DNA from 2 places in the Kitasatospora sp. NPDC043949 genome. Region 2 is predicted to be linked to the other one. Evidence: riboswitches for the same ligand, from Rfam matches in the RefSeq annotation. Region 2 holds a riboswitch; the other holds the start of a gene.
What was found. Region 2 has a riboswitch for S-adenosylmethionine ahead of thrC (threonine synthase). Riboswitches for the same ligand answer to the same signal wherever they lie in the genome.
Positions count from the first base shown of each region.

Region 1: another riboswitch for S-adenosylmethionine. It lies ahead of AC07AL_RS05100 (aminotransferase class V-fold PLP-dependent enzyme); the one in region 2 lies ahead of thrC (threonine synthase).

Region 1 is NZ_JBWKEQ010000004.1:10,123-17,182, reverse strand. It holds gene AC07AL_RS05100 (aminotransferase class V-fold PLP-dependent enzyme) at 26-1,405, opposite strand; SAM riboswitch class IV at 1,459-1,576, opposite strand; gene trpD (anthranilate phosphoribosyltransferase) at 1,684-2,760, opposite strand; gene AC07AL_RS05090 (response regulator) at 2,881-3,306, opposite strand; gene ctaE (aa3-type cytochrome oxidase subunit III) at 3,701-4,321, shown strand; gene qcrC (cytochrome bc1 complex diheme cytochrome c subunit) at 4,509-5,318, shown strand; gene qcrA (cytochrome bc1 complex Rieske iron-sulfur subunit) at 5,327-6,379, shown strand; gene qcrB (cytochrome bc1 complex cytochrome b subunit) at 6,376-7,060, shown strand, end outside.
Region 2 is NZ_JBWKEQ010000011.1:76,661-83,720, forward strand. It holds gene AC07AL_RS11900 (alpha,alpha-trehalose-phosphate synthase (UDP-forming)) at 1-902, opposite strand, end outside; gene AC07AL_RS11905 (glucosyl-3-phosphoglycerate synthase) at 953-1,930, opposite strand; SAM riboswitch class I at 2,102-2,238, shown strand; gene thrC (threonine synthase) at 2,256-3,536, shown strand; gene AC07AL_RS11915 (MoaD/ThiS family protein) at 3,576-3,854, shown strand; gene AC07AL_RS11920 (cold-shock protein) at 4,444-4,647, shown strand; gene groL (chaperonin GroEL) at 4,994-6,616, shown strand; gene AC07AL_RS11930 (hypothetical protein) at 6,712-7,060, shown strand, end outside.

The DNA.
Region 1 (7,060 bases), on a different contig from region 2:
CCCTCGGCCCCGCCGACCGGGCCCCTCAGCCCTGCTGACGCCCCCGGTCGACCTGCACGGTGGCGACGCAGCGCCCGCCCTCGTTGCGGTAGTTCCACGCGGCACCGTCCGTGACCAGCTCGCGCACGGCGGTCAGGAAGCGGTCGACGTGCTCGTCCGGGGTCCCGGCCCCGAAGCTCACCCGGATCGCGTTCAGGCTGCGCTCGCCGGGCAGCGACGGCTCGGGCGCCCCGCACTCGGAGGGGGAGACCTCTTCGTCCCCGAGCAGGGTGCGCAGCAGCGGGTGCGCGCAGAACAGGCCGTCGCGGACCCCGATGCCGTACTCGGCGGACAGCGCGGCCGAGAAGTGCGAGCTGTTCCAGCCCTGGACGACGAAGGACAGCACGCCCACCCGGGCCGCCTCGGCGCCGAACAGGGTCAGCACCTTGACCTGCGGGATCTCCGCCAGCCCGGCGGTCAGCCGGGCGATCAGCTGCCGCTCCCGGGCCTCCAGCGCGTCGAAGCCCGCCTCGCTCAGCGCCCGGCAGGCCGAGGCGATCGCGTAGGCGCCGATGACGTTCGGCGAGCCGGCCTCGTGCCGGGCCGGACCGGAGTGCCACTGGACGGCCACCGAGCCGTCGGTCTCCCGGGCCACCGTCCGGGTCGCCCCGCCGCCGGCCAGGTACGGGTCGGCCGCGTCCAGCCAGTCCGCCCGGCCGGCCAGCACGCCGGCGCCGAAGGGCGCGTAGATCTTGTGGCCGGAGAAGGCGATCCAGTCGACGTCCAGCTCGCGCACCGAGACCCGGTGGTGCGGAGCCAGCTGGGCGGCGTCCAGCACCACCCGGGCGCCGTGCCGGTGCGCGGTCCCGGTCAGCTCGGCGACCGGCCACAGCTCGCCGGTCACGTTGGAGGCTCCGGTGACGCAGAGCAGCTTGGGGCCCTCGGGCGCCTCGGCGAGCGCGGCGTCCAGGGCGGCGACCGCCTCGGCGTGCGAGCGCGGCGCGCGCAGGTAGTGGACGTCGAGCCCGGCGTGCGCCCAGGGCAGCAGCGAGGCGTGGTGCTCGGTCTCGAAGGCGAACACCCGGGTCCCGGCCGGGACGGCCGAGGCGAGCAGGTTCAGCGAGTCGGTGGTGGCCCGGGTGAAGACCACCTGGTCGCCCTCGCGCAGGTCGAGGAACTCGGCGACGGTGCGGCGGCTCTGCTCGAACAGGTCGGTGGACAGCTGGGAGAGGTACCCCGCGCCGCGGTGCACGCTGCCGTAGTAGGGGGCGTAGGCGGAGACGTCGTCCCAGACCCGCTGGAGCGCCGGGGAGCTGGCCGCGTAGTCGAGGGCCGCGTACCCGACCTTCTCGCCGCTGGCGAGCGGGACCTGGACGTCGTGGCCGAGGACGGCGAGGGGGGCGCAGATTTCGGTGGCGATCGACATGAGGATGCACTCCTTCTGGGGGTGTGGGACCCCGGGAGTGCTAAGTCGTCGGGCGTCCGCGCTTGCCGCACGGACGATTCGCCGAGCGACCCGGTCCTCACCCAGGGCACCCCGCCACGGACGGAGGGTTGCCGGACAGCAAGCTGGGGCTTGACGCTGTCACTCATGACCTGGCCAAGACTCTAGGTCGCGCCCAGCGAGTGGTCAAACAGGCATCCACCATCCGGACAGCCGAGGAGCCCGCGCCGGCGTTCCGGCACGGGCTCCCAAGTACCGCCTCACACCCGGCTGGTGGCCTCCGACCAACGCCGCAGCAGCTCCTGCGCCGCGCCCGAGTCGATGGCCCGCTCGGCCCGCGCCATGCCCGCCGCGAGCTGTTCGGTGAGCGGCGCCTCACCCAGGTCGAGCGCGACCAGCGCCGCCGCCGTGTTCATCAGGACGGCGTCCCTCACCGCCCCGCGCTCGCCGGCCAGCAGCCGCCGCGCGACCTCGGCGTTGTACGAGGGGTCCGCCCCGCGCAGCGCCTCGATGCCGACCAGCTCGACGCCGACGTCCCGCGGGTCGAAGGCGGTCTCGGTGACGGTCCCGTCCCGCACGATCCACACCTGCGAGGTGGTGGTGATGGTCAGCTCGTCCAGGCCGTCGTCGCCCCGGAAGACCAGGCCGGTCGAGCCGCGCCGGGCGAGCACGCCGGCGATCAGTCCGGCGAGCCGGGTGTCGAAGCAGCCGATCGCGTGCGAGGTGACCTTGGCCGGGTTGGTCAGCGGGCCGAGGATGTTGAACGCGGTCGGCACCCCGAGGTCGCGCCGGGCGGTGGCGGCGTGCCGCATCGACGGGTGGAACTTGGCCGCGAAGCAGAAGGTCAGCCCGACCTCCTCGGCGATCTCGGCGACCCGCCGGGCCGACAGGTCGAGGCGGACGCCGAGCTTCTCCAGCACGTCCGAGGAGCCGCTGGCCGAGGAGGAGGCCCGGTTGCCGTGCTTGACCACCTTGGCGCCGGCCGCGGCCGCGACGATCGCCGACATGGTGGAGATGTTGACGGTCTTGGCCCGGTCGCCGCCGGTGCCGACGATGTCCACGGCCGGGCCGGGGATGTCCAGCGGCTCGGCGTGCGCGTACATCGCGTCCACCAGGCCGGTGATCTCGTCGACCGTCTCACCCTTGGCCCGCAGCGCCACCATGAACCCGGCCACCTGGACGGGGGACGCCTCGCCGCTCATGATCCGGTCCATCGCCCACGCGGTGGCCGAGCGGTCGAGGTCCTCCCCCTTCAACAGCGCCGCCAGGACGTCCGGCCAGGTGCGGACCACCTGCGCGGGTGCGGTACCACCGTTCGCAGGGTTCACGTTCACCATGGCTGACTCCAGCTGTTGTCGGGTTCCCCGCGGCGGGGGGACGTCCGTACGGATGGAGTCAGCCTATCGACCGGCGGGGTTCCCCCGGCGGCGTCTTCTCTAGTTCTGAGACGGCACCGCTCAGCGGCTGACGGGCGCCCGCTTGGCCAGCCGCGCCCGCAGCAGGGTGGCGACCGCCTCGGCCAGCGCCACCGGGTCCACCGGGCGCGAGATCGCGGCGTCGGCCCGGCTCCAGGCGGCCAGCCAGGAGTCCTGCGGCCGGCCGATCAGCACCAGCACCGGCGGGCAGCCGTAGATCTCGTCCTTGAGCTGGCGGCCGAGCCCGAGCCCGCCGGCCGGCACCGCCTCGCCGTCCAGGATGCAGAGGTCCACGCCGCCCTTCTCCAGTGCCTTCAGCACCGCGGGGGTGGTCGCGCACTCCAGGTAGGACAGTTCCGGAAGGTCCTCGACGGGCCGGCGGCCGAGTGCCGTCAGCACCTGCTCGCGGGTGTTGCGGTCATCGCTGTAGACGAGGACGGTGAGCGTCTCGTCGGTCGTGTACGCCATGGGCCCTGCTCCCTCAAGTGTGATCCGGACCACGTTCGCCTGATCCGGATGCTACTCCCGATCACCCGTCGCCGAGTCCCCCTCGCGGACCTTCCTCCTCAGCCGCCGCGCCCGCGACTCACCCGCCCGGAGGACGGCCCGTCACCCGGACCCGTCCAGACCACCCGTACGGCCGATAAGGGGCCCGCGCATTACCCCCGGAGGCTCCGCCAAGCGTGCAACGACGCGCTGGGCAACGGGGTCGCGGGCCCCTTCGAGGAACCGTCAGAAAAGGGACACGCCGCTGCTCAGCCGCCATTGGGGCCCCCCACCGCCCTCCAGGGGGGCATACCGCACGCACCGGACACTCCGAGGGACACCCCCCGGCGTGAAGACGGAATAAGGGACCGACATAATGTCCGTCGTGGCGACAGCAACAGCAGTAGAAACCGGGCACGCGCACGGATCGGTCAACCGGCCGAACATGGTCAGCGTCGGAACGATCGTCTGGCTCAGTTCCGAGTTGATGTTCTTCGCGGCCCTCTTCGCGATGTACTTCACGCTCCGCTCCGTCAAGGGAGCCGAGTTCTGGACCGAGAAGGCGCACGCCCTCAACGTGCCCTTCTCCTCGGTCAACACCACGATCCTGGTGCTCTCCTCGCTGACCTGCCAGCTCGGCGTGTTCGCTGCCGAGCGCGGGGACGTGAAGAAGCTCCGCTCGTGGTTCGTCATCACCTTCGTGATGGGCGCGATCTTCATCGGCGGCCAGATCTTCGAGTACACCGAGCTGGTCAAGAAGGACGGCCTCTCGCTGTCCTCCGACCCGTACGGCACGGTGTTCTACCTGACCACCGGCTTCCACGGTCTGCACGTGACGGGTGGTCTGATCGCCTTCCTGCTGGTCCTGGGACGGACGTACGCAGCCAAGCGCTTCACGCACGAGCAGGCCACCGCCGCGATCGTCGTGTCGTACTACTGGCACTTCGTCGACGTCGTGTGGATCGGCCTGTTCGCGACCATCTACCTGATCAAGTAACCAGCTGATCAGGTCGCTGGCCACCGGCTTCGGTCCCCGCCCTCACCGGCGTCGGGCCGATTCTGCCGGTGGCGACGCTCCCACCGACCGACCGCGCGCGCAGCCCTAGACAGGCAGCCTCGTGCCGGCCAGACCGGCCGCCGGGTGCACCCACCAGTCGACCAGATCCTGACACCGGGGTTATTCCGTGAAAAAGCTCTCCGCACGACGGCGCCACCCATTGGCGGCGCTGGTCGTCCTACTTCTCGCCCTGGCGGCAACCGGGGGGCTGTACGCCGCGTTCGCGCCCGCCGACAAGGCGCAGGCCGACGTCGCCGCGCAGTCGCTCGCGATCGATGAGGGCAAGAAGCTCTTCGCCGTGGGCTGCTCCTCGTGCCACGGCCTGAACGGCCAGGGCAGCAGCGACGGTCCGAGCCTGGTCGGCGTCGGCTCCGCCTCTGTCGACTTCCAGGTCGGTACCGGCCGCATGCCGGCCCAGCAGCCCGGCGCCCAGGTGCCGCGCAAGAAGAACATCTACTCGCAGGCGGAGATCGACCAGCTCGCCGCCTTCGTCGCCTCGCTCGGCCCCGGCCCGGTGACGCCGACCCCGGAGCAGTACACCTCGACCAACCCGGACGACATCTCCAAGGGTGGCGAGCTGTTCCGCACCAACTGCGCCCAGTGCCACAACTTCGCCGGCCAGGGCGGTGCCCTGACCAAGGGCAAGTACGCCCCGTCGCTGGAGGGCGTGGACGCCAAGCACATCTACGAGGCCATGCAGACCGGCCCGCAGAACATGCCGTCGTTCCCGGACACCACCATGCCCGAGGAGCAGAAGAAGCAGATCGTGGCCTTCGTCCGCCACACCACCTCCGATGAGCCCAACCCCGGTGGTCTCACGCTCGGCAGCCTCGGTCCGGTGACCGAGGGTCTGTTCGGCTGGATCTTCGGTCTCGGCACGCTCATCGCGGTCGCGATCTGGGTCGCCGCCCACACCACCAAGGCCAAGAAGTCATGAGCCACGACATGTCAGAAGAGAAGCTTCCGGAGTCACACGGCTCCGCCGGTGACGTCGCCGCGCACGGTGACCCGTTCGCCGACCCGGGCCTTCCGGCCCACGAGCCCCGCCGCACCGACATCGACGAGCGGGCCGCCCAGCGGGCCGAGCGCCAGGTCTCGCTGATGTTCGTGGTCTCGATGCTCGCCACCATCGGCTTCATCGCCTCGTACGTGGCCATCGACCCGGACAAGATCGTCTACATCTTCCCGCTCGGTCACGTCAGCGCGCTGAACTTCGCGCTCGGCCTGACCCTGGGCGTCGCGCTGTTCATGATCGGCGCGGGTGCGGTCCACTGGGCCCGCACGCTGATGTCGGACGTCGAGCTGCCGGCCGAGCGCCACCCGATCGAGGCTGACGACGAGGTCCGCGCGGACGTCATCGAGCAGTTCAAGACCGGTGCCGCCGAGTCCGGCTTCGGCCGCCGCAAGATGATCCGCAACACCCTCATCGGCTCCATGGCGCTGGTCCCGCTCTCCGGCGTGGTCCTGCTCCGCGACCTCGGGCCGCTGCCCGAGAAGAAGCTGAAGGAGACGGGCTGGAACGAGGCGACCCCGGCCAAGCCCCTGCAGCTCATCAACATGAGCACCAACCTGCCGATGAAGGCCGAGGACATCGTCATCGGCTCGCTGACCTTCGCCATGCCCGAGGGTCTGCACGTCCACGACGAGGACTTCCAGCAGGCGATCGCCAAGGACGCCCTGATGCTGGTGCGCATCGCGCCGGACGACATCAAGGACGACCGGTCGCGGGAGAAGGCCTTCGAGGGCATCCTCGCCTACTCCAAGATCTGCACCCACGTCGGCTGCCCGATCAGCCTGTACGAGCAGCAGACCCACCACGCGCTCTGCCCCTGCCACCAGTCGACCTTCGACCTGGCGGACGGCGCGCGCGTGATCTTCGGCCCGGCCGGCCACCCGCTGCCGCAGCTGAAGATCATCACTGACGAGAAGGGCTACCTGGTCGCCACCGGCGACTTCGACGAGCCCGTCGGCCCGAGCTACTGGGAGCGTGCTCGATGAGTACGAGCAGCACCACCGGTGCCGCCAAGCCCGCCAGCACGCGCGCCAAGCCCGCCAACAAGTGGGAGGCCGCTGCTGACTGGACGGACGGCCGGGTGGGGATCTACTCCCTCGCCAAGGCCAACCTGCGCAAGATCTTCCCGGACCACTGGTCCTTCATGCTGGGCGAGATCTGCCTCTACACGTTCGTCATCATCATCCTGACCGGTGTCTACCTGACGCTGTTCTTCAAGCCGTCGATGGCCGAGGTCGTCTACAACGGCTCGTACGTGCCGCTCAAGGGCATCGGGATGTCCGAGGCGTACGCCTCGACGGTGGACATCAGCTTCGAGGTCCGCGGCGGTCTGCTGATCCGGCAGATCCACCACTGGGCCGCCCTGGTCTTCGTGGCCGCGATGCTCGTGCACATGATGCGCGTGTTCTTCACCGGCGCGTTCCGCAAGCCGCGTGAGATCAACTGGGTCTTCGGCTTCCTGCTGCTGATCCTGGGCATGTTCGACGGCTTCTTCGGCTACTCGCTGCCGGACGACCTGCTGTCGGGTACCGGTATCCGGTTCATGGAAGGCGCGATCCTCGCCGTCCCGCTGGTCGGCACCTACATCCAGATGTTCCTGTTCGGGGGCGAGTTCCCCGGCCACGACATCGTGCCGCGCTTCTTCACGATCCACGTGCTGCTGATCC
Region 2 (7,060 bases):
TCGACCCGGACGATGGTGCGCCGCCCGCCGACGGCCTCGCGGAGGGCGGCGAGGCGTTCGTCGACGTCCGGGCGGTGGGAGCGCTCGCGCAGGAAGTCGGCGTCGGCGCCGAGCGCGTGCACGCCGAGCCGGGTGGTGCGGCCGGCGTGGGTGACGGTCATGGCGTCCCGGTCGACCTCGGCACCGAGCAGGTCGGCGCAGCAGTCGGCGAAGGCCAGCGCCCAGCGGCGGGTCAGGAAGCCGGCCCGGTCGGCGCCCAGGATGCCGGTGAGGACGGCCTCGGCGACGTCGTCGGGCAGCAGCCGGAAGTACTCGGGCGGGGCCCACGGGGTGTGCGAGAAGTGGCCGATCCGCAGGTCGGGGCGGGCGGCGCGGAGCAGGGCAGGGGTCAGCGAGAGGTGGTAGTCCTGGACCAGCACGGCGGCCCCGGGGGCGGCCTCGGCGGCCAGCGCCTCGGCGAAGGCGGCGTTGTAGGCGCGGTAGGCGGCCCACTCGGTGCGGAACCCGGCGTCGAAGGCGGGGGCGGTGGGGGTGGCGTAGAGCAGGTGGTGGACGAACCAGAGGGTGGAGTTGGCGACGCCGTTGTAGGCGCGGGCGAAGGTGTCGGGATCGATGTCCAGCATGCGGACGGCCTGGCCGCCCACGTCGTGCCCGGCGAGGTCGAGGCGGCCGTCCGGGGCCCCTCTGGCGGCCTGCCGGTCGGCCGCGCCGAGGGCGGCGCAGACCCAGACGGCGTCGGGGTCGTCGATGGCGGAGAGGCCGGAGACCAGGCCTCCGCCGCCGCGGCGGAGGGTCAGCGTGCCGTCGTCCGCGGTGCCGAACGACACCGGTCCCCGATTGGAGGCCACCAGGACGGGGGCGGTGCCGGTCGCACTCGAACGTTCGGTCGTGAGATCGCCCATGGTTGGTACGTTGCCGGGGCTCCGGAGCGGCAAACCCTTTCGGTGGGTGTTCAGTGTCGGGTCGCGTACTCGGGCACGGTGTGCATGGGCGGGCGTTCCAGGGCGGTCACCGGGTGGGTGTGGGCGGTGAACTCCCGGCTCTGCGGGTCGCGGGTGAACTGGGTCAGCAGCGGGTGGACCAGGTCGGCCGAGGCCTTCAGCCGGTGGGTGCGGTCGAGGCGTTCGAGGGCGGTGCGGTAGATGGTGGCGGCCATCCGGCCGAGGGCCTGGCCGTCCTGGTGCCGGTGGTGCCGGACGCCGACGTCCACCTGGGCCAGGGCGTCCAGCCCGACCGTCTCCAGCGCGTCGACCAGCAGGCCGAGTTCGACGCCGTAGCCGGTGGGGAAGGGGAGCCGTTCGAGCAGCGCGCGGCGGGCCGCGTACTCGCCGCCGAGCGGCTGGACGAAACCGGCGAGTTCCGGCCAGTGCAGGTTGAGCAGCGGGCGGGCGACCAGTTCGGTGACCCGGCCGCCGCCGGCCGGGACCACCGCGCCCTCGGTCTCCAGCGGCCGGTCGTACATGGCCTTGACCAGCTGGATGTCCGGTTCGGTCAGCAGCGGGCCGAGGATGCCGGAGACGAAGGCCGGGTCGAACTCGCGCAGGTCGGCGTCGACGAAGCAGACGATGTCGCCGCGGGTGACCAGCAGCGAGCGCCAGAGCACCTCGCCCTTGCCGGGGACGGCGGGCAGCCGGGGCAGGATCGCGTCGCGGTACTCCACCCGGGCGCCGGCCCGGGCCGCGACGGCGGCGGTGGCGTCGGCCGAGCCGGAGTCGACCACGACGAGTTCGTCGACCAGCGGGAGGCGCTCCATCAGCTCGCGGCGGATGGTGCGGACGATGTCGCCGACGGTGGCCTCCTCGTCCAGCGCGGGCAGCACCACGCTGACCGTGTGGCCGGTCCGGCGCTTGGCCTCCAGCAGGGCGTGCACCGGCCGGTCGACCGCGCTCCACGAGCGGCGGCGCAGCCAGGACGCCGCCTGCGGGAGCAGCGCGGGGGTCGGTTCGGCGGGCACGGGACTCTCCTCGGCGGGGTCGGTGGGACGCGCCATCTCGCGTGGCGGACGATCCCGTTCGGGGTTGACGCCTTCGGATACAGTCTTCGTACAGCGGCCGGACCTTTGCACGCCGGGGTCGCCGTTGAGCACCACCACAATTTCACAAGCTCATCCAGAGGGACTGAGGGAACGGCCCGTTGACGTCCCGGCAACCTTCTCGCGCGGCTGTCTGTCGACAGGCCCCGGCGGGACAGGTGCCAATTCCGGCCTGTGGCGCGACCGTGCCACGGGGAAGATGAGGAGAGAGGCCTCCGCCATCATGGCTATCGACACTGTCGCACCCGCATCCGTGGACCTCGGCCCCGCCACCGCGCTGTCCTGTCGGGAGTGCGGCACCCGCTTCCCGCTCGGTCCGAGCTTCGCCTGCCTGGAGTGCTTCGGCCCGCTGGAGATCGCGTACGACTTCGGCAGCGAGGACGCCGAGGCGCTGCGCCGCCGGATCGAGGCCGGCCCGAGCTCGATCTGGCGCTACGCGCCGCTGCTGCCCGTCCCGGCCGACGTCGCCACCAAGCCCAACCTGAACCCCGGCTGGACCCCGCTGGTCAAGGCGGACAACCTGGGCCGCGAGCTGGGCTTCACCGCGCAGCTGCACATCAAGGACGACTCGGGCAACCCGACCCACTCGTTCAAGGACCGCGTGGTGGCCTGCGCCATCGAGGCCGCGCGGGCCTTCGACTTCACGACGCTCTCCTGCTCCTCCACCGGCAACCTGGCCGGCGCGGTGGGCGCGGCGGCTGCCCGGGCCGGCTTCAAGTCCTGCGTGTTCATCCCGCACGACCTGGAGCAGGGCAAGGTCGTCATGGCCGGGGTGTACGGCGGTGAGCTGGTCGGCATCGAGGGCAACTACGACGACGTGAACCGCTTCTGCTCGGAGCTGATCGGCGACCCGGCCGGCGAGGGCTGGGGCTTCGTCAACGTCAACCTGCGCCCGTACTACGGCGAGGGCTCCAAGACGCTGGCGTACGAGATCTGCGAGCAGCTCGGCTGGCGGCTGCCGGAGCAGATCGTCATCCCGATCGCCTCCGGCTCCCAGCTGACCAAGATCGACAAGGGGCTGCAGGAGCTGATCAGGCTCGGCCTGGTCGAGGACCGGCCGTACAAGGTTTTCGGTGCCCAGGCGGCGGGCTGCTCCCCGGTGTCGGCGGCGTTCAAGGCCGGCCAGGACGTGATCCGCCCGGTCAAGCCGGACACCATCGCCAAGTCGCTGGCGATCGGCAACCCGGCGGACGGCCCGTACGTGCTGGACATCGCCCGGCGCACCGGCGGCGCGGTCGAGGACGTCACCGACGCCGAGGTGGTGGACGCGATCCGGCTGCTGGCCCGGACCGAGGGCGTCTTCGCCGAGACCGCGGGCGGGGTGACCGTCGGCGTGCTGAAGAAGCTGGTGGAGACCGGCCAGCTGGACCCGGCCAAGGAGACCGTCGCGATCAACACCGGCGACGGCCTGAAGACCCTGGACGCCGTCGCCGGGGCCGGGATGACCGCCGTCATCCGCCCGACCCTGGCGTCCTTCCACGACGCCGGCCTCGCGTCCGCCTGAATCCCCCCACCCCGCTGGGCCCTGTCCGCTAGGAGAACCATGAGCGCCAACGTCCGTATCCCCACCATCCTGCGCACCTACACCGGCGGCGCCGCCGAGGTGGCCGCCGAGGGCGCCACCCTGGGCGAGGTCATCGCCGACCTGGAGAAGAACCACGCGGGGATCGCCGCCCGCATCCTGGACGACGCCGGCAAGCTGCGCCGCTTCGTCAACGTCTACGTGAACGACGACGACGTGCGCTTCGCCGAGGGCCTGGCGACCGGGATCGCGGACGGCGCCAGCGTCTCGATCATCCCGGCGGTGGCCGGCGGCTGCTGAGCCGCGCCCCGATCCGGGCACCCCGCCCGAGCCGCTCGTCCGACCGGCCGTCCGCGCGTACGGAATTCCGTTCTCCGTACGCACGGGCGGCCGGCCGCATTTCGGCGGGAATATGGCGGGGTCAAGTCGGAGTAGAGTGTGGCTCGGTTGGGAACAGGGCTTCCCCTCATCCTCACCCGCGAATCACCCGCGAATCGCCGGACGGTCGTCCGGCCGCTGAGACCGGTCGGGTGCCTGGGCCGTGAAACATGTCAGGCAGATGTCAGAATTCCCGCGGGGATTTGCAGTAATCCGTCCGCTATGTCCGGCGTGAAATGCCGAATTCCTCCCGCTTTGGCCCGTCCTGCCCCTTGGCGTGGTGCCGGAATTCCCCGCAGCTGACCCTGTTGCAGAGGGCGTCGATCCGGATACATTCAGCCGCGGTCGACGTAATCACCCGCTCACAGGGCGCCGTCAGGCACCCCCGGCGGAGGGTTGCGGCGTGCACGGCTGCGCCCAGGGGGGGTTCCCCGGGCCGGCCTTCAAACCAGACCCGGGCCCGCGACCTGCGGGCGCGTGAAGGGCCAGCACAGCACTAGGGGAGTTCGGAATGGCTCAGGGCACCGTCAAGTGGTTCAACGCGGAGAAGGGCTACGGCTTCATCGCGGTCGACGGTGGTGCGGACGTCTTCGTCCACTACAGCGCGATCCAGATGGACGGCTACCGCACCCTCGAGGAGGGCCAGCGGGTCGAGTTCGAGATCTCCCAGGGACAGAAGGGCCCGCAGGCGGACATGGTCCGCGCCGCGGTGTGACCCCCTTCCGACCCCAGGAGCTCGGCGCGGCCCACGGCTGGTGACCACTCGCTTCTCGACGGGCCCGTGCGACACGCGTCGTACGGGCCCGTCGGCGTTCCCCGGCGGGGAGTTGCGCGGGTCGGCGGGAGCGCCCCGGGCGGCTCGCGGGATCGCGATTGGGCTTGCACTCGACCACCCCGAGTGCTAATTATTGGCGTTAGCACTCACAGCGTGAGAGTGACAGCGGACCGGGTCGGTGAGGCCCCCGGGAGCGGTAGGGGAAAGGACCCCCGCACACCAGGGCCGTCCGTCGCGGGCACCCCTTGGTCCGAGCAGTCGACCGTGTCCCGGAGGACCACTTCTGATGGCCAAGATCATCGCCTTTGATGAGGAAGCTCGCCGCGGCCTTGAGCGTGGCATGAACCAGCTCGCCGACGCAGTGAAGGTCACGCTCGGCCCCAAGGGTCGCAACGTCGTGCTGGAGAAGAAGTGGGGCGCCCCCACGATCACCAACGACGGTGTCTCCATCGCCAAGGAGATCGAGCTCGAGGACCCCTACGAGAAGATCGGCGCGGAGCTCGTCAAGGAGGTCGCCAAGAAGACCGACGACGTCGCGGGTGACGGCACCACCACCGCCACCGTGCTCGCCCAGGCCCTGGTTCGCGAGGGTCTGCGCAACGTCGCCGCCGGCGCCAACCCGATGGCCCTGAAGCGCGGCATCGAGAAGGCCGTCGCCGCCGTCTCCGACCAGCTGCTGGCCCAGGCCAAGGACGTGGAGACCAAGGAGCAGATCGCCTCCACCGCCTCCATCTCGGCCGCCGACACCCAGATCGGCGAGCTCATCGCCGAGGCCATGGACAAGGTCGGCAAGGAAGGCGTCATCACCGTCGAGGAGAGCAACACCTTCGGTCTGGAGCTCGAGCTCACCGAGGGCATGCGCTTCGACAAGGGCTACATCTCCGCCTACTTCGCGACCGACCTGGAGCGCATGGAGGCGACCTTCGAGGACCCCTACATCCTCATCGCCAACTCCAAGATCGGCTCGGTCAAGGACCTGCTGCCGCTGCTGGAGAAGGTCATGCAGAGCGGCAAGCCGCTCGTCATCATCGCCGAGGACGTCGAGGGCGAGGCCCTGTCGACCCTGGTCGTGAACAAGATCCGCGGCACCTTCAAGTCCGTCGCCGTCAAGGCCCCGGGCTTCGGCGACCGCCGCAAGGCCATGCTCGGCGACATCGCCATCCTCACCGGTGGCACCGTGATCTCCGAGGAGGTCGGCCTCAAGCTGGAGAACGCCGGCATCGACCTGCTGGGCACCGCCCGCAAGGTGGTCATCACCAAGGACGAGACCACCATCGTCGACGGTGGCGGTGACAGCGAGCAGGTCGCCGGCCGCGTGAACCAGATCCGCGCCGAGATCGAGAACAGCGACTCGGACTACGACCGCGAGAAGCTCCAGGAGCGCCTCGCCAAGCTGGCCGGCGGCGTGGCCGTCATCAAGGCCGGCGCGGCCACCGAGGTGGAGCTCAAGGAGCGCAAGCACCGCATCGAGGACGCCGTCCGCAACGCGAAGGCCGCCGTCGAGGAGGGCATCGTCGCCGGTGGTGGCGTCGCGCTGCTCCAGGCCTCGGTCGCCTTCGACAAGCTGGAGCTGGAGGGCGACGAGGCCACCGGTGCCAACATCGTCAAGGTCGCGCTGGAGGCCCCGATCAAGCAGATCGCGACCAACGCCGGCCTGGAGGGTGGCGTCGTGGTGGAGAAGGTGCGCAACCTCCCCGCCGGTCACGGCCTGAACGCGGCCACCAACACCTACGTCGACCTGATCGCCGAGGGCATCATCGACCCGGCCAAGGTGACCCGCTCCGCGCTGCAGAACGCCGCCTCCATCGCGGCGCTGTTCCTCACCACCGAGGCCGTCATCGCCGACAAGCCGGAGAAGGCCGCTGCGGCCGCCGGCGGCGGCATGCCGGGCGGTGACATGGACTTCTGATCCTGATCGCACCGATCGGATCGGCTGGTTCCTGATCGTGTGGGCGGTCCCCTTCGGGGGGCCGCCCACACGGCGTTCTACCGGAGAATGGACAGATGGCTTCCGACGACATCGAGACCGCGCTGCACAACGCGCGGGCGCTGATCCTGGCCGACCTCACCTCGCGGGACGTGGCGGACGCCGCCGTCGTCTCCCTGGTGGAGCAGGCCGTGACGCACCGCCGCTGGTGGTTGGAGCAGTGGCCGGACGGCACCGGGTACGTGCTCGGGCTGGTCGCCCAGGACGTCCAGGACGCGCTGCTGGAGGCGTACGGGCGCTGGCCGCTGTGCACCGCCTGCGCCGCCGACGGGGACCCGCACGCGCTCGGCGTGGAGCCGGAGCTGGGGCCGGAGCCGCACTGGGTGTGCGGCAAGCAGGGCGCGGTGGTCGCGCCGGTGGGGGAGC